3 regions of the Acidovorax sp. WCS2018Noco2-16 genome follow, and region 3 is predicted to be linked to each of the others. Evidence: riboswitches for the same ligand, from Rfam matches in the RefSeq annotation. Region 3 holds a riboswitch; each other region holds the start of a gene.
What was found. A riboswitch is a leader RNA that binds a small molecule or an ion and turns the genes downstream of it on or off. The one in region 3 is predicted to bind cobalamin.
Positions count from the first base shown of each region.

Region 1: linked by a shared signal. The riboswitch ahead of RQI28_RS02220 (TonB-dependent receptor domain-containing protein) and the one ahead of cobM (precorrin-4 C(11)-methyltransferase) in region 3 are both predicted to bind cobalamin.
Region 2: linked by a shared signal. The riboswitch ahead of RQI28_RS04830 (TonB-dependent receptor domain-containing protein) and the one ahead of cobM (precorrin-4 C(11)-methyltransferase) in region 3 are both predicted to bind cobalamin.

Region 1 covers NZ_JAVTJJ010000001.1:501,184-511,422, reverse strand. The annotation lists gene RQI28_RS02240 (ABC transporter ATP-binding protein) at 1-59, shown strand, start outside; gene RQI28_RS02235 (ABC transporter permease subunit) at 56-1,453, shown strand; gene RQI28_RS02230 (ABC transporter permease subunit) at 1,495-2,925, shown strand; gene RQI28_RS02225 (TonB-dependent siderophore receptor) at 2,982-5,183, shown strand; cobalamin riboswitch at 5,212-5,460, shown strand; gene RQI28_RS02220 (TonB-dependent receptor domain-containing protein) at 5,534-7,732, shown strand; gene RQI28_RS02215 (ABC transporter ATP-binding protein) at 7,740-8,522, shown strand; gene RQI28_RS02210 (ABC transporter substrate-binding protein) at 8,531-9,490, shown strand; gene RQI28_RS02205 (iron ABC transporter permease) at 9,487-10,239, shown strand, end outside.
Region 2 covers NZ_JAVTJJ010000001.1:1,056,896-1,067,134, forward strand. The annotation lists gene RQI28_RS04810 (iron ABC transporter permease) at 1-766, opposite strand, end outside; gene RQI28_RS04815 (helical backbone metal receptor) at 763-1,638, opposite strand; gene RQI28_RS04820 (bifunctional adenosylcobinamide kinase/adenosylcobinamide-phosphate guanylyltransferase) at 2,408-3,028, opposite strand; gene RQI28_RS04825 (cobyrinate a,c-diamide synthase) at 3,025-4,488, opposite strand; gene RQI28_RS04830 (TonB-dependent receptor domain-containing protein) at 4,527-6,377, opposite strand; cobalamin riboswitch at 6,461-6,703, opposite strand; gene RQI28_RS04835 (DUF904 domain-containing protein) at 6,739-6,960, shown strand; gene RQI28_RS04840 (cell division protein ZapA) at 6,957-7,370, shown strand; gene RQI28_RS04845 (EAL domain-containing protein) at 7,725-10,181, opposite strand; gene RQI28_RS04850 (DUF3391 domain-containing protein) at 10,187-10,239, opposite strand, start outside.
Region 3 covers NZ_JAVTJJ010000003.1:262,275-272,513, reverse strand. The annotation lists gene RQI28_RS10740 (class I SAM-dependent methyltransferase) at 1-179, shown strand, start outside; gene RQI28_RS10735 (peptidoglycan-binding domain-containing protein) at 274-1,323, shown strand; cobalamin riboswitch at 1,501-1,752, shown strand; gene cobM (precorrin-4 C(11)-methyltransferase) at 1,893-2,720, shown strand; gene RQI28_RS10725 (sirohydrochlorin chelatase) at 2,717-3,628, shown strand; gene RQI28_RS10720 (precorrin-8X methylmutase) at 3,625-4,320, shown strand; gene RQI28_RS10715 (cobalt-precorrin-5B (C(1))-methyltransferase) at 4,317-5,441, shown strand; gene cbiE (precorrin-6y C5,15-methyltransferase (decarboxylating) subunit CbiE) at 5,438-6,796, shown strand; gene cobI (precorrin-2 C(20)-methyltransferase) at 6,793-7,659, shown strand; gene RQI28_RS10700 (cobalamin biosynthesis central domain-containing protein) at 7,656-8,465, shown strand; gene RQI28_RS10695 (cobalamin biosynthesis protein) at 8,462-8,899, shown strand; gene RQI28_RS10690 (energy-coupling factor ABC transporter permease) at 8,967-9,641, shown strand; gene cobJ (precorrin-3B C(17)-methyltransferase) at 9,651-10,239, shown strand, end outside.

The DNA.
Region 1 (10,239 bases), on a different contig from region 3:
AGATCAGCGACACCGACCTGCAGGCCCTGTACCTGCGGCACATGCGGGGCGGCCAATGATCTGGCTGATTGCCTTCAAGGACCTGCGCGAGCGCCTGCGCGACGGGCGGCTGTACTGGGCGGGCGGCCTGGTCATGCTGCTGCTGTTCACCGCGCTGGCCGTGGGTTACGGCCACCAGAAGGAAGCACGCGCAGAGCAGGCTGCTGCGCAGAATTCCGACTATCAGGACTGGTTGCGGCAGGGCGCACGCCATCCGCACGACGCTGCGCACCAGGGCATGCACGCCTTCAAGCCCGACGCGGCACTGGCGCTGCTGGACCCCGGCATCAACCCCTACATCGGCAGCACGGTGTGGCTGCAGGCGCACCGGCAAAGCGAGGTGAAGTTCCGCCCCGCGCAGGACGCCACCGGCCTGCAGCGCTTTGGCGATCTGTCGGTGGGCTGGATCCTGCAGGTGCTGGGCCCTTTGCTGGTGGTGGTGCTGGGCTTCAACGCGTTTGCGGGCGAGCGCGAGCAGGGCATCTTGCGCCAGACGCTGAGCCTGGGCGTGCCGCCGCTGCGCCTGCTGTGGGGCAAGGCGGCCGCGCTGGGCATGGGACTGGCGGCGTTGCTGCTGCCGGCCGCGCTGATTGCGGCGGCGGTGGTGGCGCTGTCTGCCGCCGGTGGCGAGCGCGGCGACGCCTTGCTGCGCTTTGCCGGCCTGGCGCTGGGCTATGCGCTGTACCTGGCGATCTTCGTGTTCATCACGCTCGGTGTGTCGGCCGCATCGCGCACCTCGCGCGTGGCCATCACCGTGCTGCTGGCGCTGTGGATCGCCAACACCGTAGTGGCGCCGCGCGTGATGTCCGAGCTGTCGCGCGCCGTGTTCCCCAGCCCGACGCGGCTCGAATTCAACCAGGCGCTGGATGCCGACCGCAAGGCCACCTCCGACAAGGTGTGGATGCAGGCCTTTGGCACCACCGAGCGCTGGAGCCGCGATGTGCCGCTCAACAAGTGGGGCATCGCCCTCAAGCTCGATGACCAGTCCAGCTACGCCGTGTACGACCGCCATTTCGGCCGGCTGTGGGACACCTGGGAGAACCAGCAGGCGGTGCAGGAAGCCGGTGGCCTGTTGATGCCGCTGCTGGCCATTCGCACCTTCTCCACCGCCATGGCAGGCACCGACTTTGTGCACCACCGTGATTTCACCACCGCTGCGGAGCGCCACCGCCGCGTCATCCAGGACATCGTGAGCCAGGACCTGGTGGAGCACGCCGACCCGCTGGGCCACCAGCACTTCGCCTACCAGGCCAGCCCGTCGCTGTGGGCGCGCGTGCCGGCTTTCGAGTACCACGCGCCCTCCGTGGGCTGGGCCCTGGCCCGCAGCGGCGCGAGCCTGGCGGTGCTGTGCGCCAGCCTGGCGCTGGCCGTTGCCTTCGCCTGGGCTGCCGTGGCGCGCCAGCGGGCGCTGTAAGGAAACCATCCGTGCAAGTATTTCAGTTCCAACGATTTCGCATGGTCGCCCGGCAAGAGCTGCGCTTGCTGCTCAAGGAGCGCAGCCTGTGGTGGGTGGGCGGCCTGTTCCTGCTGCTCATCGGCTACGCGCTCTTCAACGGTGTGCTGCAGACCACGCATCGCGACACTGCGCAGGCGGCCTTGGTAGCGGCCGATGTGCAGGCGCGCGCCGACCAGCTGGCGCAGCTCCAGCGCATCACGGCGGGCAGCGAAACGCCTACGCCGTTCGGCAACCCGGCCAACCCCGCCAATATGGCGAGCGGCCTGGGCGCGCAATACGCCGTGATGCCCAGCGCCGCGCTGGCGCCGGTGGCTCTGGGGCAGACCGACCTGTTCCCCGCGCAGTTCAAGGTCACGCACCAGAGCAAGGTCAACTTCCTGCACAACAACGACATCGAGAACCCCTGGCACCTGCTCAGCGGGCACTTCGACCTGGCGTTCGTGGTGGTGTACCTGCTGCCGCTGCTGATCTTCGCGCTCAGCTACAACCTGTTGTCGGGCGAGAAGGAAGACGGCACCTTGCGCCTGCTGCTCTCGCAGCCTCTGGCACTGCCCACGCTCATCGCCGGCAAAATCGCCGTGCGCGCGGCGGTGCTGCTGGGGGCCGCCGTGCTGGTGCCGCTGGCCGTGCTGCTGGTGGCCCGCCCGCAGGCCCTGGCCATGCCCGGCGCCACGCTGTGGTGGGCGCTGGTGGTGGGGGCCTATGCGCTCTTCTGGTTCACGGCGGTGGTGGCGGTGAATGCCTTCGGCCGGTCTTCGGCCACCAATGCGATGGTGCTGATCATCGGCTGGGTGGTGCTGGTGCTGGTGGTGCCGGTGCTGCTGAACATCGCGGTCACGCACACCAGCCCGGCCCCCTCGCGTGCCGAACTGGCCACGCGCACCCGCGTGGTCACCGCGCAGGCCATGTCGCAGAACGCCGCACTGCTGGCCACCGACTACGAGCATGTGGACAAGCCCGACGTGCTGGTGCCCAAGGACGGCCGCCTGGCCATGAGCGGGCGGGCCATGGCCAACTACCGCATCCAGCGCAAGGTGGACGACACGCTGCAGCCAGAGCTAGATCGCTTCGACGCGCAGCAGGCCCGCCAGCAGGCGCTGGTGGCCCGCTGGGGCGCCGTGTCTCCGGCAGCGGTGGCGTACGAGGGAATCACCGCACTGGCGGGCACGGGCCACAGCCGCAACGCCTGGTTCATGGCGCAGGTCAACGCATACCACCAGGCATGGAAGGACTTCTTCTTTCCCCGCATCGACGGCGGCCTGGCCATCACCGAGGCGGACTTCGCGCACATCCCTGCCTTTGCGTGGCGCGACGAAGCGCCGGGCACCGTGCAGGCCCAGGCCGCGCGGGCCGTGCTGCAACTGCTGCTGCCCACCCTGGTGCTGCTGGGCATAGCGCTCTGGCGGCTGCGCCGCTACCGCGTGGTGTAGCGGCCAGATCCGATCACGCCTATCCATCCCAAGAAGAACCCCGAGAAGACGATCCCATGAACCGATTCAACCGATTCAACCGATTCAACCGAACCGCCGTGGCGCTGGCGGTGGCCGCTGCCACGCAGGCCAGCTGGGCCCAGACCCCAGAGCCCGAGCGCGAACTGCCCGCCGTCAACATACAGAGCGGGCAGGACCGCGACAGCCTGCAGCTGGACAACCGCAGCACCAGCGCATCGCGCTTGGGGCTCACGCTGCGGGAAACTCCCGCATCGGTGGAAATCATTTCGCAGGACGTGATGCAAGAGCGCGGCGCACGCACCTTGAGCGAAGCGTTGCGCGGCGCGGCCGGCATGGCGGGCGGTGGCACGCCCGCGGCACCCACCACGCTGTCGATGCGCGGCTTCACCAATGTGCTGTACCTGTACGACGGCGTGCGCATGTCCGGCGCGGGCGTGACCAACCGGGTGGAAGACACCTGGAATTACGAGCGCATCGAGGTGCTCAAGGGCCCGGCGTCGGTGCTGCAGGGCGACAGCGCCATCGGCGGCATCGTCAACTTCCAGACCAAGCGGCCCGACCGCGGCAACCCCGGCCGCGAAGCCCTGTTGTCTTACGGCAGCTATGGCTCGACCCGTGCCGCCGTGGGCCTGGGCGGCGCGGTGGGCGAGACCGGCGCCTACCGCATCGACTACAGCCGCAACGACTCCCGCGTGGGAACCATCGACCGCAACAGCGAGAAGCTAGAACACCTGACCACAGGCCTGTCGTTCGACGTGGCGCGCGCTACCCGGCTCGACCTTTCGTTCGACTACTCGCGCGACGAGGGCCATGCCTACTGGGGCACGCCACTCATCCCGCGCAGCCTTTCCACCGAGCCCACCAACGTGGTCAGCACGCCCGACGGGCGCGTGGTGGACCGGCGCATCGCACGCACCAACTACAACATACTGGACGACAAGAACCAGTCCGAGGCCTACTGGCTGCGCGCCCGTATCACCAGCCGCGTGACGCCTGAATGGACGCTGCGCAATGAATTGACGGCCAACAAGGTCGACCGGCTGTGGCGCAATTCCGAGAGCGCGGCGTTCACCGCCCCCGCATCCATCACGCGCGACCAGACCACCATCGCGCACGACCAGCACTACCTGTCCAACCGGCTGGATGCGTCGCACCAGGGGCGCCTTGCGGGCATGGCAAACAAGTTCGTGGTGGGCGGCGAGATCAGCAAGACAGATTTCGACAACACGCGGCGCTTTTCGAACGGCTCGGCCGCCACCGCTGCCAGCCTTCGCGTGCCGCTGTTCGACCCGGTGGTGGGCAATTACAACGACGACCCGGCCCTCATGGCCGGCGGTGGCAACCGCACCAACTTCACCTCGGATGTGCGCAGCACCTCGGTCTTTGCCGAAGATTCGCTCAAGCTCACCCCTGCCTGGACATTGGTGGGCGGCCTGCGCCATGACCGTGTGGACGTGGACCGCAGCGTGACCGACCTCAACCTCGGCACTTTCAGCGCCTTTGGCACGAAGTACTCCGCCAACTCCGCACGCCTGGGCACGGTGTTCGACCTCAGTAAAGAGTCTTCTGTCTACGCGCAGTACACCAATGCCACCATTCCGGTGGGCTCTCTCTTCTTGCTGTCGGCGGGCAACGCGAGGTTCCCACAGTCCAAGGGCAAGCAGTTGGAGGTCGGGTTCAAGCAGAGTTTTGCCACGGTGGAATGGACGGCCGCCGCCTACCACATCACCCTGGACAACGTGCTCTCGCGCGACCCGAACGACGCGAATGTCACCGTCAACAATGGCCAGCAATCCTCGCGCGGAGTGGAGTTGGCGGCCGCCTGGCGCGCCACGAAGCAGCTCACGCTGTCGGGCAACGTGGCGGCTTTGGATGCGCGCTTCGATACGCTGACCGAGGCGGGCGGGGTATCGCGCGTGGGCAACACGCCGCCCAACGTGCCCGAGCGCATCGTGAACCTGTTCGCCAACTACCGGTTCAAGGACGTCCCGGTGGATCTGTTCCTCTCGGTCAACCGCACCGGCAAGATGTACACGGACAACGCCAATCAGATCCGTATCAACGGCTACACCACGGCCGACGTGGCGGCCAGTTGGCGCGTGAGGCCCGTGTTGCTCACCTTCCGAGTGCGCAATTTGACGGACAAGCTGTATGCCAGTTATGCAGGCCGGGCCACCAGCCAGGTGCTGCTCGCTCCACAGCGCACGTTCGAGTTGTCTGCCAGGTATGACTTTTGAGCGGCCTTGCTTGACGCTGTATCCATGCCCCTAGAATCGCGCCGTTGGTGCTCGTGGCATGGTTCGCATGCTGCAGTTCAACGGGAAGCAGGGAGGCACTACCGAACAGGAAAGTGCTGCGCCTGCGCTGCCCCCGCAACGGTCAACGGATGGGTCGCCAGATAGGTGACCCGCTCCCCTTTTTCACAGCCACTGGATTGCCTTGAACAAGCACCTGGGAAGGCTCAAGGGGATTGTTCCGCCAGCCCGGATACCGGCCAACAAGTGGGTTCTGCTCCGACGGAGCAGGGCCTTTACGCTCCAATGCTGGCGGGAGGCCGGCACCGGGCCTATTTGTCTTCGATCATCGTATGAGCCACTTTCCTCGTTCCCTGCGCCTGGCCGTGTTGCCTTTCGCCCTGGCCGCTGCTTTCCCTTTGCATGCACAGAACTCAGGTACCTTGCCTGATGTCGTCGTCAAGGAATCCGCTGCGCCCAGCCCGTTGCTTGAGCAGCGCACCGACAGCGCATCGCGCCTGGGCCTCACGGTGCGCGAAACGCCCGCTTCCATCGACGTGGTGCCGCGCGAGGTGCTGGCCGAGCGCGGCCTGCGCACGGTGACCGAAGCCGCCCAGGCGGCGGTGGGCGTGCTGGCCGGAGACTTTCCGGCCGAGCCCAGCGCGTTCTCGATGCGCGGCTTTGCCAACAGCCAGATCAACACGCTCTACAACGGCATCAAGATCGGCCCGCCCAACATGACCTCGCGCGTGATGGACACGGCCAACCTGGAACGCATCGAATTCCTCAAGGGCGCGGCATCGCTGATGTCGGGCGAGGGCGCCACGGGTGGCGCGGTGAATTTCGTCACCAAGGCACCGCACCAGGGGCCGGTGCGCACCGAGGTGAACACGTCGGTGGGCTCGTTCGGCGACCGGCGCTTGTCGATGGGCTCGGGTGGCACCACGGCGTGGAAAGACCTCGACTACCGAATCGACGCCAGCGCATCGAACAGCGATGGCTTCATCGACGACACCGGCCAGCGCAACCGGCATGTGTCGGGCGGGCTCGACTGGCGCGTGCTGCCGGGGCTCAAGCTCTTCGTGGCGGGCGAGGCCAAGCGCGATGACGGCAGCAGCTACTGGGGCACGCCGCTGGTGTCGGCCGGCGCTGCGGGCGTGCAGCCGCGCGGTGGCGTGGTGTCGGGCACCTACGTGTCCGGTTTCAATGGCAGCGACCTGGGACCGGTCACCATCGACCGGCGCACGCTGCGCACCAACTACAACGTGCAGGACAACCGCAACGAAGCGCGCGAGACTTGGGCGCGCGCCGGCGGCGAGTGGCAGGCGAGCGATGCCGTGGTGTTGCGCAGCCAGTTCTGGCGCTACACCGCCGACCGCACCTGGCTCAACAACGAGATCAGCGCGTTCAACGCTTCCACCGGCCTGGTCGACCGCGAGCGCTTCTACGTCGCCCAGGACCAGACCAGCTGGGGCAACAAGACCGAATGGCAGTGGGACAGCCGTGTGGCGGGCCTGGACAACCGCGTGGTGGCCGCCTTCGAATACAGCGACATGGACCTGGACCGCCCCGGCGCGGCCAACTTTCCGGGCGACAGTGTGAGCCTGGTGGACCCGCAGCGCGGCAGCTATGGCCGGCTGACCACGCAGCTGCAGACCACGCGCATCCGCAACACCGTGCTGGCGCTGGAAGATCGCCTCAAGCTGACCCCGGCCGTGGCGCTGATCGGCGGGCTGCGGCACGAGCGCATCGCGCTGGACCGCAGTTCGGCCAACGCGGCGGGCGCTCAGCGCACGGGCTTTCCGTATGAGAAGACCTGGAACCCCACCACCGGCCGCATCGGCCTGACCTGGGAGGCGGCGCCCGGCACCACCTTTTACGGCCAGTACGGCACCGCGGCTGACGTGGCGGCCAACAACATCTTTCTGCTGGGCGCCTCCCAGCCGCTGGATCTGACCCGCACGCGCAACGCCGAGGTGGGCGTGAAGCAATCGTTCTGGCAGCAGCGCGGCGAATGGACGTTTGCGTACTACGACACCGAGCGCCGCAACGTCTATGCCGCGCAAGGCGGCCAGCAGCTGGCGCAGGCCGGCGCGCTCAAGTCGCATGGGGCAGAGGCCTCCGTGGCGCTGCGGCCTGATGCGCGCTGGAGCGTCTGGTCCAACCTGGCATTGAACCGTGCGCGCTACGACGGCTACACGCTGGCCAATGGCGCATCGTTCTCGGGCAATCAGCCGCCCAACGCTCCACGCGTGGTGGCCAACGCGGGCGTGGGGTATCGCTTTATCGCGGGCGTGCCCATGCAGCTGTCGGCGTCGGTACGGCATGTGGGCGAGCGCTTTCACAGCGACGCCAACACCGTGCGGCTGAGCGCCTACACCGCGTTCGACGCCGCCCTGTCGGTGGACGTGGCGCGCGGCGTGCAGCTCACGCTGCGCGGGCGCAACCTGGGCAACCGCGTCTACGCCGCCTGGTCCGACCCGTTCTACCCCGACCAGATCCTGCTGGGCGCACCGCGCAGCTACGAGCTGGCCCTGCGCTGGACGCTCTAGCCTTCACATGACCTTGCCTACCCCGGTGCTGCAACTGCAGGGCGCCGCCTTTCACACGGCGCAGGGGCGCGAGCTGCTCGCGCCCATAGATGCGCGTGTGCAGCCCGGCGAATGCGTGGCGCTGGTGGGGCCCAACGGTGCGGGCAAGAGCACGCTGCTGAAGCTGTTGGCCGCCCGCATTGCGCCCACGCAGGGTGCTGTGCGGCTGTTGGGGCACGACCTGGCCACCTGGCCCGCAGCAGAGCGTGCCCGCCATGTGGCGCTGCTGGGCCAGGCCGACACGGTGGACACGGGCCTGATGGTGCGCGACTACGTCGCCTTCGGCCGGCTGCCGCATCAGCACCGCGCCAGCCGCGCCGAGCATGCGCGCGCCGTGGACCAGGCCCTGCAGACCTGCGCAGCCGGTGCGCTGGCGGGGCGCGCGCTGGGCACCCTGTCGGGCGGGGAGCGCCAACGCGTGCATCTGGCGCGGGCGCTGGCGCAAGAGCCCACGCTGCTGCTGCTGGACGAGCCCACCAACCACCTGGATCTGGCCGCACGTGCCGACCTGCTGGCGCTGGTGCGCGGGCTGGGCATCACCGTCGTTGCCGCGCTGCATGAACTGGGGCTGGTGCCCGGTTTTGCCACGCGCGCCTGGGTGCTGCACGGCGGCCGGCTGGTGGCCGACGGCCCGCCTGCCGAAGCGCTGAGCGCCGTGCGGGTGGCTGCCGTGTTCGGCATGGAACTGGTGCACACGCGGCACCCACGCCATGGCGGCACGCTGTGGGCTTTTGAACGGGCAGCGGCATGAAGTGTTTTGTGAATGTTCTGAAAATGGCAGCGGCGCTGGGGTTCTCAGTGCTGGCCTGCGTTGCGGGTGCCACCGAGTCGGGCTTTCCCGTCACCGTCAGCAGCTGCGGCCAGCCCGTGCGATTCGAGGCCCCGCCGCGCCGCCTGGTGGTGCACGACCTGAACATGGCCGAAATGGCGCTGGCCCTGGGCCTGCAGCCGCGCATGGTGGGCGTGACGGGCATCACCGGCTGGTACAAGGCCGACGCCGCGTTCTTTCGCGCGCTGGGCAACGTCCCCGAACTGGCGCCCAAATACCCCACGCTCGAAAACATCCTGGCCGTGAAGCCTGACCTGTTTTTTGCCGGCTGGTACTACGGCATGCAGCCGGGTGGCGAGGTCACGCCCAGCACGCTGGCCCGCCACGGCGTGGCCACGCTGGTGCTGACCGAGAGCTGCGTGCACACCCGCACGGACAAGCCTGCAGCCACGCTGGATTTGCTCTATGGCGACGTGCTGCGCCTGGGCACCGTCTTCGGCCGGCGCGATGCGGCCGAGCAGCTGGTGGCCGGCTGGCGCGACCGTGTGCGCGCCGCCGCCCAGCCGGCCTTGCCCCAACCGCCGCGCGTCTTCGTCTACGACTCGGGTGAAGACAAACCCTTCACCGCCGGCCGCGCCGCCATGCCGCATGCGCTGATCGCGGCGGCTGGCGGCGTGAATGCGCTGGGTGACGTCGCCATGGGCTGGGGCGCCACGTCGTGGGAGGCCGTGGCTGAGCGCGACCCGCAGTTCATCGTGCTGCTCGACTACCAGAACGGGCAGGGGCCCCACCACCTGCGCCGCGTGCTGGAGGCGCACCCCGCCATGCGGCTTACCCAGGCCGTGCGCCATCGGCGCTACATCTTGCTGCGCTATGCCGAGCTGACACCCGGCCCCGCCAACATCGAAGCCATCGAAAAGATCGCCCGCGCCTTGAGGGCGCCGCGTTGAAAGCCCGCACCGCTGGCGCCGTCGTCGCTGGTGTGGTGCTGCTGATCGCGCTGGCCGTGGCGTCGCTCAGCGTGGGCAGCACGGCACTGGGTTGGCGCGATGCGCTGGCCGCCCTGGCCGGGCAGTGGGCTCCAGCGCTGGGCTGGCCGGCATCGGGCGAGATGGCCCAGACCATCGTGCGCGACCTGCGCCTGCCGCGCCTGTTGCTGGCGCTGCTGGTGGGCGCTGCGCTGGCCGTGGTGGGCGGCCTGCTGCAGACCAGCACGCGCAACGACCTGGCAGACCCGTTTCTCTTTGGCCTGTCGTCCGGCGCATCGGCTGCGGCGGTGGCGGTGATCGGCTGGGCGGGTGACGCCCTGGGCGCGTGGACGCTGCCGGCCGCCACCTTCAGCGGCGCGCTGGTGGCCGCTGCCGCTGTGCTGCTGCTGGTGCATCGCGTGGGCGCCCAGGGGCCGGCCAACATGGTGCTGGGCGGGCTGGCCATCTCCTTCCTGCTGGGCGCGGTCACGCATGTGCTGGTGTTCGCGGGCGATCAGCGCGCGGCGCATGCGGTGGTGTTCTGGTCGCTGGGCGGCCTGGGGCTGGCGCGGTGGGACAACCTGTGGCTGCCGCTGGCAGGTCTGCTGGTGGCGGCCGCCTTCGTGGCGCGGCGCCATCGCGCGCTCGACACGCTGCTGGCCGGCGACGACACCGCGCACAGCCTGGGCGTGGCGCCGCAGCGGCTGCGCCTTCAAATCTTCGTGGTGGCT
Region 2 (10,239 bases), on a different contig from region 3:
GCCCGAGCGGCAAGCCCAGGCTGGCAGCCGTGGCCTCGCCCAGCGTCAGCCCGTCGAGCGCGCGCGCCAGCACCCAGGCGGCCGCAGCGCACAGGCCCCAGGCAGCAGCCATCAGCACGCAGGCGATCCAGCCGACGAAGCTGGTGCTGCCCAGCGTGAAGGCCTGCATGGCTTGCAATATGTCGGGCGACGCCAGCTCGACCAGGTCACGCGCGGCGCCCAGCACCACGCCCACGATCACGCCGGCCAGCAGCAGGCGCAGCGTGTGCTGCACGCCGCGCGCCAGCACCAGCGTGAGCAGCACGGCGCCCGCCGCGCCCACGAAGGCCATGCCGGTCACGCCCAGCCGCGCCAGCCATTGCGCGGCGGTGGGCGACACGCCAAAGAGCGCCATCGCCAACGCCCCGCCCAGCGCCGCGCCCGAGGCGCTGCCCAGCAGATACGGGTCGGCCAGCGGGTTGCGGAAAAGGCCCTGCGCGATGGCGCCGGCCAACCCCAGCAGCGCACCCGCCAGCCAGGCGCCGGCTGTGCGCGGCAGGCGGATGTCCCAGACGATCTGCAGCGCGATGGGGTCGTCCGCCATGCGCAGCACGCTGTCGAACCCCGTGCTGCCCACGCGGGCGCCCAGCAGCAGCAGCAGCGCGCTGACGATCAGCAGCGCAGCGGCCAGCCAGCCGGCGCGGTGGCCGGCGGGCCGCACCAGGCCAGCGGGCAGCGGCACGGCAGCGGCGGGGTGAACGACGCCTGATTTCGGCTTGGTCATCATCCAGGCGCTTTCTCGGCAATGCAGCGGGCCATGATGCGCGCCGCGTCGGCCATGCGCGGGCCGGGGCGCACCACCACGTCGGCCTCGCCCGGGCCGAAGGCGCAGATGCGTTCTTCGCGCACCGCCGGCAGGCTGGCCCAGCCGGGGTAGAGCACCATGGGCTGCATGCTGCGGTTGCCGATCAAAATGATTTGCGGGCGGGCGCGCACGATGAATTCGGGGTTCAGCCGGGGGAACGGCCCCAGCGCCGCCGGTACCACGTTGCGCACGCCCAGCCGCGCCAGCGTCTCGCCGATGAATGAGCCCTCGCCCGCCGCATACGGCCCGCGGCTCACCTCGAAATACACCCGCACCCCTTTGGCCCGCGCGGGCAGCGACTGCGTGGCGGCCTGCACGCCGGCATCGATCACGCGCCAGAGCCGGTCAGCGCCCTGCTGCGCCGGCACGCCCAGCAACTGGCCCACGGTGGCCAGCACGCGGCGCACGTCGGCATGCGTCTTGGGCTCCAGCGCGACGACCTTGATGCCCAGCGCCTCCAGCCGGTCGCTGGCGCGCGAGCTGGTGGCCAGCAGCACCACGTCGGGCTGCAGGGCGACGATGGCTTCGATGTTGGGGTCGATGCCGCCGCCCACCTGCGGCAGGCGCTGCACCGATTCGGGCCAGTTGGAATAGCGGTCGACGCCGACCAGGCGGTGGCACTGGTCTAGGGCGCAGACGCTTTCCGTGAGCGAGGGGAGGAGGCTGACGATGCGTTGCGGAGGTTGGGGGAAGGTTTGGGTGCGGCCGCGGGCGTCGGTGATTTCAAGGGCTTGTGTCGCCAGTGACAGGGTCAGCGCCAGGGCTGCGCAGAGGAATCTGAGGGTGGTGGTCATGGCTTTCTGCTGGCCTTGTGGGGTTGCCGTTCGGTGGGCTGCTTTGGCAGTGGCCATGTGGTTGTTTTCCGGGGCCGGGTGATGCGCCCGGCGGCGCACTTACTTTCTTTCGCTTCGCCGAAAGAAAGTAAGCAAAGAAAGGGCGACCCTGCTGTCTGCGTCCCCTTCGCTGCGCTGCGGGGCAACCTGCGGTGCTCGCGTGCGGGGTGTGCCGCAGAACTCACTGCGCGCTGCGCGCTCCGTTCAAACAGCTGCGGCAAGCTAGTCAACGAAGCCTGTGTGTCCTGCGGCACACAGGCCACCCCGCCCGCTGCGCTCCTCGGCGCATACAGAAGGGAGTTGAACAGCCAACAACCCATACGGGCCATCGCTTCGCTCGGCCTGAAGCGCGGCGCGCAGCGCTCGCGCGCTGGGGGCCGAGCGCAGCGATGGCCCGTGTGGCTCCCCCACTCCCGTGTGGATGCGCCTGTGTCGGGCAGGGCGTGGGGTGGCGGGTGTGCCGCAGGACGCACCCGCTTCAATTCTGACTCGCCGCGGCTGTCTGAACGAAGCGCGAAAGCGCGCAGTGAGTTCCGCGGCGCACCCCACGCCCTGCCCGACACAGGTTGCCCCGCTCGCCGCAGGCGAAAGGGGTCGCAGACAGTCGGGTCGCCTTTTCTTTGCCTACTTTCTTTTGGCGAAGCAAAAGAAAGCAGGTGCGCCGCCGGGCGCACATCCCGGCCCCGAAAAACAAACGCAGAGCGAAAGCAAAAAACAGCCATCAGAAGGCTCAGCCCTTCAAAGAAAGACCCAAGCCCGCCACCACCAACGTCACCCTCTCACAAACCTCCCCCACCCGCTGATTCACCCCCCCCAACGCATCCACAAACGCCCTCACCTCCCGCCCCATCGGAATCACCCCCAACCCGATCTCATTGCCCACCAGCACCACCGGCCCAGGCGCCTTCAGGATCGCTACCAAAACCATAGCTACCTGCGCTTGATAGTCAAGCGTTAGAGCCCGATTTGACCCTGAATCAGATTCCAACCCAGAACCCTCATCCATAGGCATCAGCCAGTTGGTCAGCCACAAGGTCAGGCAATCCACCACGATCAAGGTCCGCGCATCCGAATGCCGCCCCAGCGCCCCCGCCAGATCACGCGGCTCTTCCAACGTGGTCATGCCAGGCACCCGCTCCGCCCGGTCGCGCTGGTGCCGCGCAATGCGCTCGCGCATCTCGTCATCCCACGGCTGCCCGGTGGCGATCAGCAGCGCACGATGATCCGGCGACTTCGCCAGCCATTCGCGCGCAATCAACTCGGCACGGCGCGACTTGCCGCTTTTCTGCCCGCCCAGAATGAACTCGGAACGGGCAATGGAAGGCGACGGCGCGGCAGGTGACCCGGTCATGGCGCATCTCCTGCGCCCAGCAGCAAGGCGGTAGCGCGCGGGTTCGACGCGAACCAGGCGTGGAAGTAACTGGCATGCACGCTGCCGTGCCGGTACAGCGCCTCGCCCGGCGGCGCGCCCTCGGCCGCGCCGGGCCGCATCGTGCGGGCAATTACGGCGGCCGTGCTCTCGCAGGTGGAATAGTGGAATGTGTGGCCGCGCAGCACCTGGCCGCCCACGTCCAGCTGCTGCGGCCCCAGCGCGGCCAGGCGCCGCTGCATGGTGACGTCGCCCGGCAGCAAGCCCCAGAGCGGCAGGCGCCTACCGTCCTGCAAGGTGATCGATTCGAAGAGGGCCATCATGCCGCCGCATTCTGCCCACACGGCCCGGCCGGCGGCGATGTGCGCGCGCAGGCTCTGCTGCATGCCGGTGTTGGCGGCCAGCGCCTCGGCGTGCAGTTCGGGGTAGCCGCCCGGCAGCCACGCGGCATCGCAGGGCGGCAAGGCGGCGTCGTGCAGCGGCGAAAAGCGCACCACACGGGCGCCGAGTTGTTCCAGCGTCTGCAGGTTGGCGTCGTAGACAAAGCAGAACGCCGCATCGCCGCCGACGGCCACGGTGCGGCCGGCCAGCAGCGCAGGCGTTGCGGCAGCGTCTTCTACTGTGGAAGCAGGCGCTGCGAATGCGACGCGCCAGCGCTGCCAATCCGCCACCGTCATCTGGCCCAGCGGCGTGGCGGCCAGCGCGTCGGCGGCCGCGTCCAGCCGCTGCAGGGCGTCATGCAACTCGTGCGCGGCGACCAAGCCAAGGTGGCGCTCGGGCAACAGGCGCGGTCCGTTCTCGGCGGCCAGCGTCACGCGCGGCAACGCGCCCAGCCAGTCGGCGGCATCGGTCAGCCCCGCGCGCAGCAGGCTGGCGTGGCGTTCGGTGGCCACGCGGTTGGCCAGCACGCCGGCCCAGGGCAGGCCCGGTCGGTAGTGGCGCAGGCCATGCACGATGGCGCCCAGCGTGCCGCCCATGGCCGACGCATCGACCACGGCCAACACAGGAATGCCGAAACGCATGGCCAAATCGGCCACGGAACTCTCGCCATCGAACAGGCCCATCACGCCTTCGATGAGCAGCAGGTCGGCGTCCTGCGCGGCCTCATACAGGCGGCGGGCGCAATCAGCCGCGCCGGTCATCCACAGATCGAGCTGGTGCACGGGCGCACCGCTGGCCAGCTGGTGCCAGTGCGGGTCGAGAAAGTCAGGCCCGCATTTGAAGACGCGCACGCGCCGGCCCTGGCGGGCATGCAGGCGCGCGAGCGCAGCGGTGGCCGTGGTCTTGCCCTGGCCCGAAGCGGGTGCGGCGATGACGATGGCGGGGCAGCTCACGCTGCCCGCCACGTCTCGCGCTTCTTCTGCGTTTTCAGCGTTGTTGGCCTTGTGAGCCCCTGCCGCTTCTCTTCCCTCTTCTTGTCTCGACATCCGGTCGTCGCTCATGCGCATCGCTTGGTAATCAGGTTCAGGCTGACAGCGCCTTACTGTGGCGCCCACTTCAGCGCCACATACAGCGTGCGGCCTTCGGTGGCATAGGTGCGCGCCGTCTCATAGCGCTTGTCGCCCAGGTTGTCCACGCGGGCCAGCAGCGTGAAGTCGCGCGACACGCGGGTGCTGGCATACAGGTTGACCATTCCGTAGCCGCCCAGCACGTTGGTGTTGGCGGCTTCGTTGAAGCGGCGGCCTGAGGCCTGCACTTCGGTGCCCAGCGTCCAGCCGGCGATTTGCGTGTCGGCGCCCAGCGATGCGTGGCGCTTGGAGCGGCGTGCCAGCTGGCGGCCGGTGTCCAGATCGCGCGGGTCTTGCCAGTCGAAGGAGCCGCGCAGGTTCACGCTGGCAATGCGGTGCACGGCCGAGAGCGTGATGCCGGTGTATTCGGCACGGCCGATGCTTTCATAACAGCCGAAGTCGTCACGGCAAGTGCCCGGCGCGCCGAAGTTGATGAGGTTGCGGATGCGGTTGCGGTACGCCACCACGCCCACGCTGCTGTCGCCTTCGGTCCAGCGCAGGCCGGCTTCGATGTTGCGGCCCGATTCAGGCTGCAGCGTCGCCACGCCGTACTGGCTGAAGCGCTGGTACAGCGTGGGCGCGCGGAACGACGTGCCGCCCGACACGGTGGCGCGCCACTGCGGCGTGACCGCAAAACCATAGGCCAGGCTGCCGGTGCTCTTGCCGCCGAACTCGCTGTCGTCGTCGCGCCGCAGGTTGGCCTGAAGCGAATGCGCGCCCACCGCCACGCCGTAGCCCAACGCCAGCGCGTTCTGCGAGCGCTCGCCGCGCAGATCGGGCGTGCCCGATGCCGCGGGATTGTGCAACTCGTCCTCGCGGCGCTCCAGGGCAGCGGTGACCAGGTGGGCGCCCAGCCGCCATTCGTTCTGGAAGAGATAGTTGCGCAGCGTCGTTTCGGTCAAGTAGAAGCTGGGCGTGGTGCTGTACTGGCTGCGCGACGCGTTGGCCTGCAGACGCGTGGTGTAGGCATCACTCCAGCGTGCCACCCAGGCCAGCCCGCCGGTGCGCAGCTGGTGGTGGTTCAGGTCGTCGGTTGTACGGGTGTTGTCGTATTGCGATTCGAGGTTGCTGGCCAGGAGCGTGCCTTCGATGCGGTGGCGCGGGTCGATCTGCAGGCCGACGCGGGCGTTGCCGGAGGTACGGCGGTAGCCGTCGTCATCGGGGTTGGCGGTGGCGGTGGTGCGGGCGTTGAAGCCGTCGCTGCGCTCGTGCGAGATGCCCAGCGAATAGTCGACCATGCCGGCGCCTCCGCTCACGCCCGCCTGCGCGGTGCGCGTGCCGTGGTTGCCCAGGCCCAGTTGCACATAGGGTGCGGGCTTGCCCTCGCCCTTCTTGGTGAAGAGCTGGATCACGCCACCGATCGCGTCGGAGCCATAAACCGCGGCAGCCGGGCCGCGCAGCACTTCGATACGGTCGATTTGCGCGAGCGGAATCTGCTCCCACTGCGCACCGCCGGTGGTCTGCGAATCGACGCGCACGCCGTCGATGTACACGGCGGTAAAGCGCGATTCGGCGCCGCGCAGAAACACGCTGCTGCTGCTGCCCTGCCCGCCATTGCGCGAGACCTCCACGCCCGGCAGACGTGCCAGCAGATCGCTCACGCCCACGGCGCCGCTGCGCTCGATGGTGTCGCGGTCGACCACCGACACGTCGGCCACCAGATCAGTGAGCGGGCGCTCCACGCGGGTGGCAGTCACCACGGTGTCGCGCAGTTGCGTGGTGGTGGCGGCCTGCGCCAGCAGGGTTTGTGCAGCGGCTGGCCAGGCAGCGCCCAGCGCCAAGGGAAGCGCAGCAAGGCGCAGGAAGGAAAAGCGGTTGTTCATCAGAATGGGCACAGCAAGAATCACCCTGACCGGCCTCCCCGCCGATCGTTGGGTATCACGGCCGCCCGCGCCCATCAAAAGACGCCAGCGGCCACCGTGTTGGCCGGTATCCGGGCTGGCGGCACGCCCTCCATCGCCTTCCCAGGCGCTTGTTCAACGCGCCCAGTGGCTTGTGGATGGAGAGGGAATCGCAGGGGCGATTCGGCCGCTGACCGTTGCGGGGGCAGCGCAGGTTCAACGCATACCCGATGGGGCGCGCCTTCCTGCTTCCCGTTGAACTGCAGCATGCGAACCACGCCGCGAGCACCAACAACATGATTTTACGGCGCTTTGCCGGCACAACCCTACAATCTGGCGCTCTATGGCAAACACCTCCCCCATCGATGAAATCGCCGAGCGGGTCGAGCGGCTGCTGTCGCGGCATGCCGAGCTGCAGCGCACCAACACCTTGCTGGCGCAGCAGGTGATGAATCTGACGCAAGAACGCGATTCGCTCAAATCCCGCCTGAACGCCGCACGGACGCGGGTCGATGCCCTGCTCGAACGCCTGCCAGAGACCCCCGACATGAAAGACGCACCATGAAGCAGATCGAGGTCCGGATCCTGCAACAAAGCTACCTGCTAGCCTGCCCCGAGGGGCACGAGCCGCGACTGCTCGAGGCGGTTGAGCGCGTCGACACCGCCATGACGCGCATTCGCGACGCCGGCAAGGTGCGGGCACGCGAGCGCATTGCCGTGCTGGCTGCGCTGAATCTGGCGTTCGAAGTGTCTGACCGGGAAGCGGCGCAGCAATCGGCCGACCTGCAAGCTCCTGCCACCACGCCGGCGGCGCTGCCGCCCCCCATAGAAGTACCTGTCGAACCACGCCTCTTCGACCAGGCCGACTTGGCACTTGAAGAACGCGCCGAGCCGTCTGTGGACACACAGCAGCGCATCGACTCGCTGCTACAGCGGCTCGACCGGGCTCTAGGCGACGAGGGGCGCCTACTCTGATCTGAAGGCGCGGTCTGCCACGAGCGGCGCGCTTATCCTCCTGATCGCACCGGCATGCAAGCCCAACCGGATCGCCAACACAACCCGATGGGTTTTGCGCTTGCAGCCCACGATGCCAGGCCTACAATCGAGTGGTCTGCGGTGCTGCCGGGCTTTATATTTCCTTGAACCAATGCTCCCTGAGCACGGGCTTGGTAAATTGCCTGGTGAGCGTGATCATCTCGCGTCAGATGAACCCAACGCCTGGCTGCCCTCGCCCACCTGAACCCCCGGTTCAGGATGACGGCTCGGTGGCATTCGCAGACACCTTATTCCTCGCTTCTCCTTGCTGACCGCCTCCTAAGGGCTTCTCGATCAGGGCGGTGTCTTTGTCGCCAGCGCAGGCGACCAGACATATTCCTTGCGACTGGCAATCAATGCTCGCAGCTCTGGAGCAGGTAGCCCCGGAGCACACAAGAAACCCTGAAAGTGCTGGCAGCCCATCTGCTCCAGCGCTGCCCGCTGGGCCAGCGTCTCCACACCTTCCGCAATCACCTCGATGTGCATGGCCCGGCCCATGCTGGTGATGGCACTCACGATGGCGCGGTCGCCCTCGTCGTCGGGCAGGCCGCGCACGAACGACTGATCGATCTTCAGCTTGTGGATGGCCAGTTTCTTCAAGTAGGCCAAGCTGGAATAGCCGGTGCCGAAATCGTCGATGGCCAGGCCGGTGCCCAGACGCGCCAGCGCGATCAGGCGCTGCTCCATCTCTTGCGCATCCTGCAGCAAGATGGTTTCGGTCAGCTCAAGTTCCAGCAAGGTGGCGGGCAATCCGTGCCGCTCCAACAGTTGCGTCAGCCGGGGTACAAAGTCCGGCTGGCGAAACTCCAGCGCAGACACGTTCACAGCCACGACCAATGGCGTGCCGGACCGCATCCATCGCACGGCTTCTTGGATAGCCTCCTCCATCACCCATGCGCCCAGGGTGACGATGTAGCCGGACTCCTCGGCCAACGGAATGAAAACGCCGGGGGACACCGGCCCGAACTCGGGGCTGTTCCAGCGCACGAGTGCCTCGGCGCCCACGATGCGGCCCGAGGCCATCGAAACCTGGGGCTGGTAATGCACCGCCAACTGTCCCAGGCCCAGGGCCTGGCGCATTCCGTGTTCCATCTGCATGCGAGAAAGCAGATTGGCGTTCATCTGCGGCTGGTAGAAACCGAAATTTCCGCGGCCCCGGTCTTTCACGCGGTACATGGCGGTATCCGCCTGCTTGATCAACTCGTCGAGCGTGCTACCGTCTTGCGGGTACAGGGCCACGCCGATGCTGCACTGGATGGAAAAGCCCATGGCATCCAGCACGAAGGGGCGCAGCATGTCTTCAAGGATGCGGCGGGCCACGTTCTCGGCCACGGAGACATCACCCGCATGCAGGTAGATCACAAACTCGTCGCCACCCAGCCGGCAAAGCATGTCGGTATGCCGCAGGCACGATTGCAAGCGCTCGGCCACCAGCTTCAGCACGCGGTCGCCGAAGGGATGGCCCAGCGAGTCGTTGATGATCTTGAAGCGATCCAGATCGAGAAACAGAATGGCAAACCCGGGGCCCTGATCGCGCGTGGTGGATTCGATCGCCGCCTCGACACGGCGCGCCAGCAGCAGGCGGTTGGGCAGCCCGGTCAGCAAATCGCTGAACGCGAGTTCTTCAATGCGCTTTTGCGCCGCGCGCTCCGAAGTCAGGTCGCGCATGAAGCCAATGCTCTGCACGATGGCACCCGCATCGTCGCGCAGCGCGACCCACGACAGGTGGACAACGCACTGCGTGCCGTCGGCGCAAGGCAATGACAGATCGCCTTCCCAGAAACCTTCCCGGTCCCAGCCGGCACCCACTTCAGCCATGAGCGCAGCGCCGTTATCCTCGGCAATGAACAGCACGACTGCTGGCTGGCCGAGCCGCGACCGTGGTCCCACGCCAATCAGCTGTTCGCAGCCGGGGTTCATGCGCACCAGCACGTTGCGATGATCCGCGATGAAGATAGCGTCAAGACTCGAATCGAAAACCCTTGCCGCTAGCCGCAGTCCCGCCTGCGCCTCGGCTTGGCGGGTGATGTCGCGAAACGAAAAAACGCGTCCGATCGGCCGGCCCTGAACCAGCTGCGGCACCGACCTGCGCTCCATGAGCGCGCCGTTGCGCAACCCGATCAGATCTATGGTTTCCTGAAGCGGTTCACTGGCGATGGCAGCAAGGCGGGCGCGATAGGCTGGCGCATCGGCCACTTGCGCCTCCAGATGCGCATGCACGGCCGCATCGTCGCGCTGCACCAGCAGGTCTCGCGGCACATTCCAAAGCAATGCAAGCCGCTGATTGAAGGCCCGCACGCGGCCCTGCAGATCGCACACCATCATGCCGTCGGCGGCCGAATCCAGGGTGGCGCGCAATTCCGCCAGCAAGGTTTCAAGCTCGTGCTCGGCAGCGCTTTCGCTTGTGCGATTGACCATCGTCATCATCAGCAGCACCTCGCCGTCAGGCAGCGACACAGCCACCACGCGGCGGTCCACCGGAATCAGCTGGCCATCCTGCGCAAGCACGATGCTGCGCGAGTGCAACCCTTCCAGAATGCTGCCCAGCGACTGGCCCCAGAAAAAATGGTCTTCCGGCGTCGCCGCCAGTTGCTGTACCGGCTGCCCGACCATGCCGCTGGCATGCCGGCCTGTCAGGTCGACTGCAGCCTGGTTGGCATGCAACACCTGTTGCGTGTGGGGCTCGACCAGCCATACGGCTTCGGCCAGGCCATCAAAGACCGCGAACCACCCTTCGATGGCACGTGGCAATAGAGTCACGTGGTCGCCTCGTTCGGGCCAGGATCGACCGCGCGCTCGAAGAAGTAGC
Region 3 (10,239 bases):
TGGCACGCGCCGCCGCCAAGGCCGATGCCGAGATGGCGCCCGGCGCCTGGCTGGCCAGCCTGGAATTCGCCGTGCCAGGCCGCGTGGCCGATGCCTGTCTGCACGCAGAGGGCGCCAAGCCCGTGTGGCTCTACCGCGTCTCCATGCCCACCGGGGAACTGCCAGGCGCAGCGCTATGATGCCCCGCCGTCAGCCCGCGTGGCGGGCTCTGCTGACTGCTTGTTGTCCTTCCAACGCACCGTTATTCCACCAAGAGAGAGGCGCCGACCAATCATGACCCAGAAGACCAAGACCTTCACCCTGCTGGCCACGGCCTGCGCCGCAGTGGCCCTGCTGGCCGGCTGCGAGACCACCAACATGCGCATGGGCAGCCCCGAGGCCAAGACCGTCGCCACCGGCGCCGCTGGCGGCGCCTCCGCAGCCGGCGAGAGCGCCCAGCTGCAAAAGTGCTCCAGCCCCCTGGGCACCGTCTCCCTGGTCGAGAACCAGGACGCCGGCTGGTACACCATCCTGCGCAACGAATACAAGCTGCCTCCCACCTCCAACCTGCTGCGTTTGCTGATCCAGCAATCGAACTGCTTCATCGTGGTCGAGCGCAGCGCATCCGGCATGAACGCCATGAACCGCGAGCGTGCACTCATGGGCTCGGGCGAGATGCGCGGGGGCAGCAACTTCGGCCAAGGCCAGATGGTTGCCTCCGACTACGGCATGTCGCCCGAAATCATCTTCTCCAACAGTGATGCCGGCGGCATCGGCGGTGCCCTGGGCGGCCTGCTGGGTGGCGGGCGCGGTGCGGCCATCGCAGCCATCGGCGGCAGTTTGAAGACCCGCGAGGCCAGCGCCATGCTGACCCTGGTGGACAACCGCTCGGGCGTGCAGGTCTCGGCATCGGAGGGCAGTGCGTCCAAAAGCGACTTCGCCGGCTTTGGCGGGCTCTTCGGCGGCTCGGCCGGGGGTGCGGTGGGCGGCTACCAGAACACGGCGCAAGGCAAGGTGCTGACCGCCGCCTTCATGGACGCGTACAACCAGATGGTCGTGGCGCTGCGCAACTACAAGGCGCAAAGCGTGCAGGGCCAGGGCTTGGGCGGTGGCGGGCGGCTGGGCGTGGACGGTGCGGCGGCGCCCTCGCAGACCAAGGCGGGTGCCTCGATCTCGATGCGCGAAGCCCAGGAACGCCTGGGCGGGCTGGGCTACAACGTGGGCACGCCGGACGGCGCGGCCGGCCCGCGCACGACCAAGGCGCTGCGCGACTTCCAGAAGGACAAGGGCATTCCGGTCACCGGGCGCCTGGACACGGCCACGCAGGACGCGCTCTCGCGTTGAGCGGCCGACGGGGCCGCCGCGCTGCAGCGGCTCCTTGCAGACGACAGACCCGGCTTCGGCCGGGTTTTTCGTTGGCGGCCAAGCATAAACGCTACTCTTTTTATAGCTGCAAGCGCTTATCCATCAAGCGCTAGAGGCCAAAAACACTTGTAACCTCCGGACACAAGCCGGCACCGCCCTATACTCACGCCCGTTGGTGCTCGCAAGGCCATTGCGGCCGAGCAGTTAAACGGGAACCAGGGAGGGAGCGTCCACCAAGGATGGCTCCCCAACCTGGGCTGCCCCCGCAACGGTAAGCGACGAAGACGGCACACCGCCGGCTTCATCAACTGCGTGGAAGACACGCCCACTGAAAGGCTCAACGCCTTTTGGGAAGGGCCCACTGCAGCGTCGCCAGCCCGGATACCGGCCGACAGGGGGCGGCGTCGCCGAAGGCTTCAGGGCCTGAGGCGGCGCCGCTCATTTCACGGAACCTGCGGGGAGGCAGGGGTCCGGGCATTTGCATTCCTGTCGTCTCTTCCCATGCCAGTTATTTTCGTGCGGGCCGTTGCGCCCCCACCGTGCACGCCATGACGCCCGGCACCGTCTGGTTCGTCGGCGCCGGCCCGGGCGATCCCGAGCTCATCACCGTCAAGGGCCGCGTCCTCATCGAGCGCGCCGGCGCCATTCTGTTCGCGGGCTCGCTCGTCAACGAGGCCGCCACCCGCTGGGCGCCACCCGGCTGCAGCATTGCCGACAGCAAGGACATGACGCTCGAGCAGATGGCTGCCTGGCTCATCCTGCAGGCGCAAAAGCACGACACCGTGATCCGCCTGCAGACCGGCGACCCGGCGCTGTACGGCGCGCTGATCGAGGTGGTGCAGCCGCTGGACGCCGCCGGCGTGCCGGTGCGCGTGGTGCCGGGCGTGTCGTCCGCGATGGCGTCGGCCGCAGCGGCGGTGGAAAGCTTCACGCTGCCCGAGGTCACGCAGAGCGTGATCTTCACGCGCGTGGAAGGCCGCACGCCCATGCCGCCGGGCGAGTCGCTGGCCGAGCTGGGCCGCCACCACTGCACGCTGTGCATCTTTCTGTCGATCACGCTGCTGCACAAGGTGCAGGCCGGCCTGCGCGAGGCCGGCTGGGCCGACAGCGCGCCCCTGCTGGTGGTGCACAAGGCCAGCTGGCCGGGCGAGGAAATCATCGTGCGCGGCACGCTGGCCGACATCCGCGAGCGCTGCCGCGCCGCCGGCATCGTGAGCCAGGCCATGGTGATCGCCAGCCCCACGCTGGGCGCGCGCCAATGGCAGGAGCTGGCGAAATCCAAGCTCTACGACGCGAGTTTCACCCACCGCTTTCGCCGCGCCAGCCAGCCAGCGGCAGGCCCTGCCGCCGACCCTTCAGACCCCATCGCCCCATGAACGACCACACCACCATCCTGCTGATCGGCCACGGCTCGCGCGAGCCCGAGGGCAATGACGAGATCCACGCCTTCGTGGCGCAATGGCGCGCACGCCGGCCCGGCTGGCGCATCGAGGTGTGCTTCATCGAATTCGCGCCGCCCGGCCTGCACGACGGCCTGCTGCAGGCCGCGCAGGGCAGCCGGCGCGTGCTGGTGCTGCCGCTCATCCTGAACGCCGCCGGCCACGTGAAGATGGAGATTCCCGAGGCCATCGAGCATGCGCGCGCGCACTGCCCGGGCGTCGATTTTCTGTACGGCCCGCACCTCACGGCGTGCGAACCCATCCTGCAAATCCTGCAGCGCCAGCTGCGCCAGTGCATGAATGCGCTGGATGTGCCCGACCCCACCACCACCGGCGTGGTGCTGCTGGGCCGGGGATCGTCCGACCGCCAGGCCAACGGCGACGTCGCCAAGATGGCACGCTGGCTGCAGGAAGGCGGCCACCACGAGCTGGTCGAGATCGCCTTCACCGGCATCACCTGGCCACGCCTGGAGCGCGTGGTGCAGCGCCAGGTGCTGCTGGGCATGAGGCAGATCGTGGTACTTCCGTATTACCTCTACACCGGCACGCTGATGCAGCGCATAGCCCGGCAGGTGGAACACCTGCGCGCGCAGTACCCGCAGGTGCGCTTCGCCCAGTCGCAGCACTTTGGCCTGGAGCGCGAGATTTTCGAATTGCTGGACAGCCGTGTGAACGACCTGCTGGACGGCGTGGCGGGCAGCCTGCTGCCTTGCGACGGCTGCAAATACCGCGAGATCGCGCACGACCTGGGCCATGGGCACAGCCATGAGCACACCCATGCGCACGCCCCCGTGCAAGTGCAGGTGCATGCGCATGCGCCGCAGCCAGCAGGTGCACCCGCATGAGCACCGTCAACACCGTCACCGAGCAGCTCACGCGCGCCGGCCAGGCCATCGAGCACGACAGCTTCGCCATCATCGACGCCGAAGCCGGGCCGCACCCCTACACGGCCGCGCAGTGGCCCATCGTGCGCCGCATGATCCACGCCAACGCCGACTTCGAATTCAACGGCCTGACCGCCTTCCACCCGCAAGCGGTGGAGGCCGGCATCGCCGCCATGCTGCGCGGCGGCGCGCCCGTGGTGGCCGATGTGGAGATGATCTGCTCGGGCCTGTCGCAGCCGCGCCTGGGCCACTTCGGCATGCGCACGCACCAGTTCATCAGCGATGCCGACGTGATCGCCCAGGCGCAAAGGGAGGACACCACGCGCGCCGTGCAGGCCATGCGCAAGGCGCACCGGCAGGGCCTGCTGCACGGTGCCGTCGTCGGCATCGGCAACGCGCCCACGGCGCTGATCGAGCTGGTGCGGCTGATCACGGACGAGGGCGTGCGCCCGGCGCTGGTGGTGGGCATGCCGGTGGGCTTCGTCTCGGCCGCCGAATCCAAGGCGCTGATGGCGCAGGTGGCTGACGTGCCGTGGATCGTCATTCGCGGCCGCAAGGGCGGCTCCACGCTGGTGGTGGCCACGCTGCATGCGCTGCTGGCGCTGGCCGAAGCCCGCCAGAAAGCCACAGCCCAAGGGACGCCATCGCCATGATGGAAAAGACCGTGCGCCGCGGCACGCGCACCGGCTTCACCACCGGCGCGTGTTCGGCCGCCGCCGCGCGCGCCGCCGTGCTGGGCCTGGTGCACGGCAGCGTGCCCGACGCGGTGGACTGCCTGCTGCCCAACGGCGACGTGGTGCGCTTTGCCGTGCAGGACGGGCAGTGCGACGGCCAGACCGCCCACGCCATGGTCATCAAGGATGCGGGCGACGACCCTGACTGCACTGACAAGGCCCACTTGACGGCCGACGTGCGCGTACTGCCAGGCCAGTCAGGCGCCTTCCTGCTGCAGGGCGGCTTCGGCGTGGGCACCGTCACCATGGCCGGGCTGGGACTGGAAGTGGGCGGCCCGGCCATCAACCCCGTGCCACGAAAGAACATCGAAGAGAACGTGCGCGCCGTGGGTGATGCGTTGCTGGCGCGCGCCGGGCTGGAAGTCACCATCTCCGTGCCGCAGGGCCTGGAGATGGCCAAGAAAACGCTCAATGCGCGCCTTGGCATCCTGGGCGGCATCTCCATCCTGGGCACGACCGGCATCGTGAAGCCGTATTCCACCTCTGCCTACCGCGCGAGCGTGGTGCAGGGCGTGCAGGTGGCCGCCACGCTGGGCCATGGCGTGGTGGTGCTCACCACCGGCGGGCGCACCGAACAGTTCGCCATGAAGGAACGGCCCGAGTTGCCCGCAGCCTGCTTCGTACAGATGGGCGACTTTCTGCGCTACGCGCTCGACGAGGCCGTGGCGCAGGGCGTGCAGCGGGTCGTCATCGGCGGCATGGTGGGCAAGCTCACGAAGATCGCGCAGGGCGAAACCATCACCCACGCCAACCGGGCCGAGGTCGACACGCAGCTGCTGGCCGACCTGGCCGCCGGCGTGGGCGCGCCACCCGAGGTGTGCGCCGAAATCGCCGCCGCAGAAACCGCGCGCTTCGGCGCCGAGCGCATGCAGGCGCTGGGCCTGGGGCCTGCATTCCACTCCGCACTGGCGCAGGCCGTGGTGCGCACCCTCACCGCGCCCGACCGCTACGGCGAGCGCTTCCACCTCACCGTGCTCGTCTGCGATTTCGACGGCACCAAGATCACCGAGGCCACCTCTGGCCCCACCGCCTGCGCATGACGATGACGACCCTGCTTGAAAAAGACCCCCAGCCTTGCCGCGTGATCGGCGTGCTGGACGACGGCGCCGCCAGCCTGGGCGCCACCGCGCTCGCGCTGCTGCGCCGCGCCGACCTGGTGATCGGCGGCACGCGCATGCTGGCGCTGCTGGAAGACGACATCGCCCCGCATGCCACGCGGCGCGACCTGACCGGCTGCCTGCCCTCCGTGCCCGGCTGGATCGCCGAAGCGCGCGCTGCCCAGCAGGCCTGCGTGGTGCTGGCCACGGGCGACCCGCTCTGCCACGGCATCGCCAGCTACCTGGCCTCGCGCCTGTGCATTCAGGCGCTGGAAGTGATGCCCAACGTCTCCACGCTGCAGCTGGCCTGCGCGCGCCTGGGGCTGGCGTGGCAGGACGCGCGCATCGTCTCCGTGCATGCCAAGGATGCCGGCGAATGGACGGTGGGCGCGCCGCCAGCGCACGGCCTCTATGCGCTGGCGCAGGCCGTGCGCGCGCACGACCGCCTGGCCGTGCTTACCAGCCCCGACAACACGCCCGCGCGCATCGCCCGCCTGCTGCTGGCCGAAGGCCTGGGCGAAGACTTTCAGGTCAGCGTGGCCGAACGCCTGTGCACGCCCTGCGAACGCGTGTGCGCCGACCTCGCACCTGCCGATGCCGCCACGCAGACCTTTGCCGACCCCAACGTGGTGCTGCTGGTGCGCACGCGCCAGCGGCCCGAGCCCGTGCGCTTCGGCCTGGCCGATGCGGCCTACTACCAGCGCCAGCCCAGGGGTGGTGGAGAAGGGGGCCTCATCACCAAGCAGGAGGTGCGTGCGGTGTCGCTGGCGCGCCTGCAGCTGCGCGCCAACAGCCGCGTGTGGGAGATCGGCGCCGGCAGCGGCTCGGTCGGGCTGGAGGCCGCGCGCCTGTGCCAGCAGGGCCACGTCTGGGCGATCGAAAAGAACGAGGGCGACGTGGCCATTGCGCGGCAGAACGTGCAGGCCTTCGGCGTGTCCAACCACACGCTGGTGCACGGCAAGGCGCCCGAAGGCATGGACGCGTGGCCCGACCCCGACGCCGTCTTCATCGGCGGCTCGGGCGGCGAACTGGCCGAGCTGATCGCGCTGTGCCTGGCGCGCCTGCGCCCGGGCGGCTGGCTGGTGATGAACTTCGTCACGCTGGAAAACCTGGCCGCCGCCACGCAGGCGCTGCAGCAGGCCGGCGCCGCGTGGGACGTGCTGCAACTGCAGGCCGCGCGCAGCAAGCCCATCCTGCACATGCACCGCATGGCGGCCGAGAACCCGGTGTGGATCGTCTGCGCGCAGCCGGCAGGCCCTGGCGATGCGCCGGCCGCGCCGACGGAGGTGGGCGCATGACCGGCCTCGCCACGCCTGGCAACACGCTGGCGGTCGCGCCATTGGGCCGCCTCATCGGCGTGTCCCTGGGGCCGGGCGACCCGGGCCTCATCACCCGCGCCGCGTGGGCCCAGCTGCAGCGCACCGGCACCGTGTGGACCTATCCCGCGCGCAGCACCAAGACGCCCAGCTATGCGTTCGACATCGTGCAGCGCGCCGGCCTGGCGCCGCCCGCGCAGCACCAGACGCTGCTCTTTCCGATGACGCACGACGGCGACAAGCTGGCCCGCGCGTGGATGCGTGCGGCCGACACCGTGCTGCCCTGGCTGCTGGCCGGGCAGGACGTGCTGTTCCTGGTGGAGGGCGATGCCAGCACCTACGCCACCTTCGGCCACCTGGCGCGCACGGTTCGGGCGCTCGACGCGCGCATCGACACCCCGGTGATCGCGGGCGTCAACGCCTTCGCTGCCGCCTGCGCCGTGCGCGGCATGCCGCTGGCCGAGCAGGACGACACCATCGCCATCGTCCCCGCCGCCTACGGCGTGAGCGCCGTGGACCGCCTGCTGACCGACTTCGACACGCTGGTGCTGATGAAGGTCAAGCCGCTGATGGACGACCTGATCGACTGGCTCATGCAGCGCGAACTGCTGCCGCACACGCAGTTCATCGAGCGCGTGGGCGCGCCCGACGAGCGCAGCGTGAACGGGGTGGACCTGCCCGCGCTGCGCGGCACCAAGGTCAGCTACCTCTCGCTCATGGTGGTGAAGAACCCGCATCGCATCCGGGGCGAGCGCATCAAGGGCTGCCTCAAGAAAACCTCGCCCACCGCGCCGCTGGCCGGCGCTGCGGGCCTCTCACTTGCCGAAACGGAGCCAGACGAATGACCTCGACCCCCACCCCGAACCCAGACCCCAACCCCGTGGTGCTCTCCGCCCCGGCCATCGCCCCCGAGTCGGTGCGCGTGTGCCTCGTGGCCATCACGCGCCACGGCGCCGCGCAGGCAGCGCAACTGGCGCGCGATGTGCCGCAGGCCCATGTGTGCACGGCCGCCAAGTTCGCCAGCGCGTTCGACGGCCTGCCCAACACCGTGCGCGCTTACGAAGGCGCCTTGCGCGACGAGATCGCGCCGCTGTTCGCGGGCTACGATCAGCTGGTGTTCTTCGTGTCGCTGGGCGCCGTGGTGCGCCTGATCGCGCCGGTGCTGAAGTCGAAGGACGAAGACCCCGGCGTGACAGTGGTGGATGACGCCGGCCAGTTCGTCATTCCGGTGCTGTCGGGCCATGTCGGCGGCGCGAACGAATGGAGCGAGCGCATCGCCTCGCTGATCGGCGCCACGCCCGTGCTGACCACCGCGTCCGACGTGGGCAAGACCATTCCGGTGGACATCCTCGGCCGCCACCTGGGCTGGCGCGTGGAGGCGCCCAAGATCAACATCACGCGCGTGTCGGCCCATGTCGTCAACGGCGAGCCCATCGCCGTGGTGCAGGAGGCCGGCCGCCGCGACTGGTGGAACCGGCCCACGCCGCTGCCCGCGAACATCGCGCGTTTCGACCGCCTGGGCGATGTCGATCTGGCGCACTACCGGGCCGTGCTGTGGGTCACGCACGCCGACGTGCCGCCCGCGCAGTGGGAGGCCCTGCACGAGCGCCTGGTGGTCTATCGCCCGCCGGTGGAAAGCGCCGCCGCATGACCACGGCGCCCGGCAGCGGCACCTTGCGCCTGGCTGTGGGCCTGGGCTGCGATCGCGGCACGCCCGAGGCCACGGTCGAGGCCTGCCTGCGCGCGGCACTGGCCCACGCCGGGGCCGACATCGCGCAGGTGGCGGTCGCGGCCAGCATCGAAGCGAAGGCCGACGAAGCCGCCTTCCTGTCGCTGGCGGCGCGCCACGGCTGGCCGCTGCGGTGGTACAGCGCGGCGCAACTGGCCGCCGTGCCGGTGCCCAACCCGTCGGACACCGTGCTGCGCTACATGGGCACGCCCTCGGTCAGCGAAGCCGCAGCGCTGCTGGCGGCGGGTGCCGCGCACGATGCGTCGGCCCTGCTGGTGGAAAAGCACCGCCTGCGCGGCGGCGACGGGCGCAACGCCACGGTGTCGATCGCACGCATCGCGGCGGGCGCCGGCTGACCACCCCTGTCCACCTTCTTTCTCATCCCCGTTTTTCTCTTCCTATCCCGTCCGAAAGGCTCACACCATGCACATCGAAATCGGCATCCTCTCGCAAGACAAGATCGCTTACGCCTCGGCCGCCGCGTCGGCGCTGCTGGGCGCACACGCCATGGGCCTGCTCAAAAGCCCCACGGCCTGGCTGCGCACCGCGCTGGCCGCGTTTTTCTTCAGCCTGCTGATGCAGGCCTGGCACCTTCCCGTGGGCCCGTCGGAGCTGCACCTCGTGGGCGCCATGCCCATCTACCTGCTGTTCGGCTTCATTCCCACGCTGTTCGGCTTCGGCCTGGGGCTGCTGGTGCAGGCGCTCGTCTTCGAGCCGCAGGATCTGGCGCACCTGGCCATCAACTTCCTGAGCCTGGCGGTGCCGCTGGTCGCGACCCACCACGCCCTGGGCCGCCGCATGCAGGGCATCAGCGTGGCCAACGTGCTCAAGCTCGACGCGGCCTACTACGCGGGCGTCACGCTGATGGTGGGCTTCTGGCTGTCCATCAGCAGCGATGCGGCACCCGTCGCCGACTGGGCGCTGTTCGCAGCGTCGTACCTGAGCCTGGTGGCGCTGGAGCCGCTGCTCACCATCGGCCTGCTGCTGGGCGCTGCCCGCCTGCAACGCCATGTGCGTGGGCGCCGCTGGCTCACTGCCTGCCTGGACGAGCGCGCGCTGCCCCGCGTAGCCGCAGTTGCACCTTCCGCCGCCACCTGAAAGCAACCCATGTCCGCAGGAAAAATCATGCTCGTGGGCATCGGCCCCGGCAGCACCGACCACATGACGGCGCGCGCCCGCGCCGCCATCGCCGAGGCCGACACCATCATTGGCTACGTCACCTACATCAAGCTGGTGGCCGACCTCATCGAGGGCAAGGAGATCATCCGCAAGTCCATGACCGAGGAGCTGGACCGCGCCATCGAGTCGCTGGCCCGCGCACGCGAGGGCAAGAAGGTGGCGCTCATCTCGTCGGGCGATGCGGGCGTCTACGGCATGGCCGGCCCCACGTTCGAGGTGCTGTTCCAGGCCGGCTGGACGCCCCCCGCCTTCGATGAAAACGGCGTGGTCGAGCCCGGCGGCATCGAGGTCGAGATCGTGCCCGGCGCCTCGGCCATCAACAGCTGCGCGGCCCGCGTGGGCGCGCCGCTCACGCACGACTTCTGCGCCATCTCGCTGTCCGATCTGCTCACGCCCTGGCCCACCATCGCCCGCCGGCTCGATGCCGCCGCGCTGGCCGACTTCGTGGTCGCGCTGTACAACCCCAAGAGCGGCCGCCGCACGCGCCAGATCGAGGAGGCCCAGCGCCTCTTCCTGC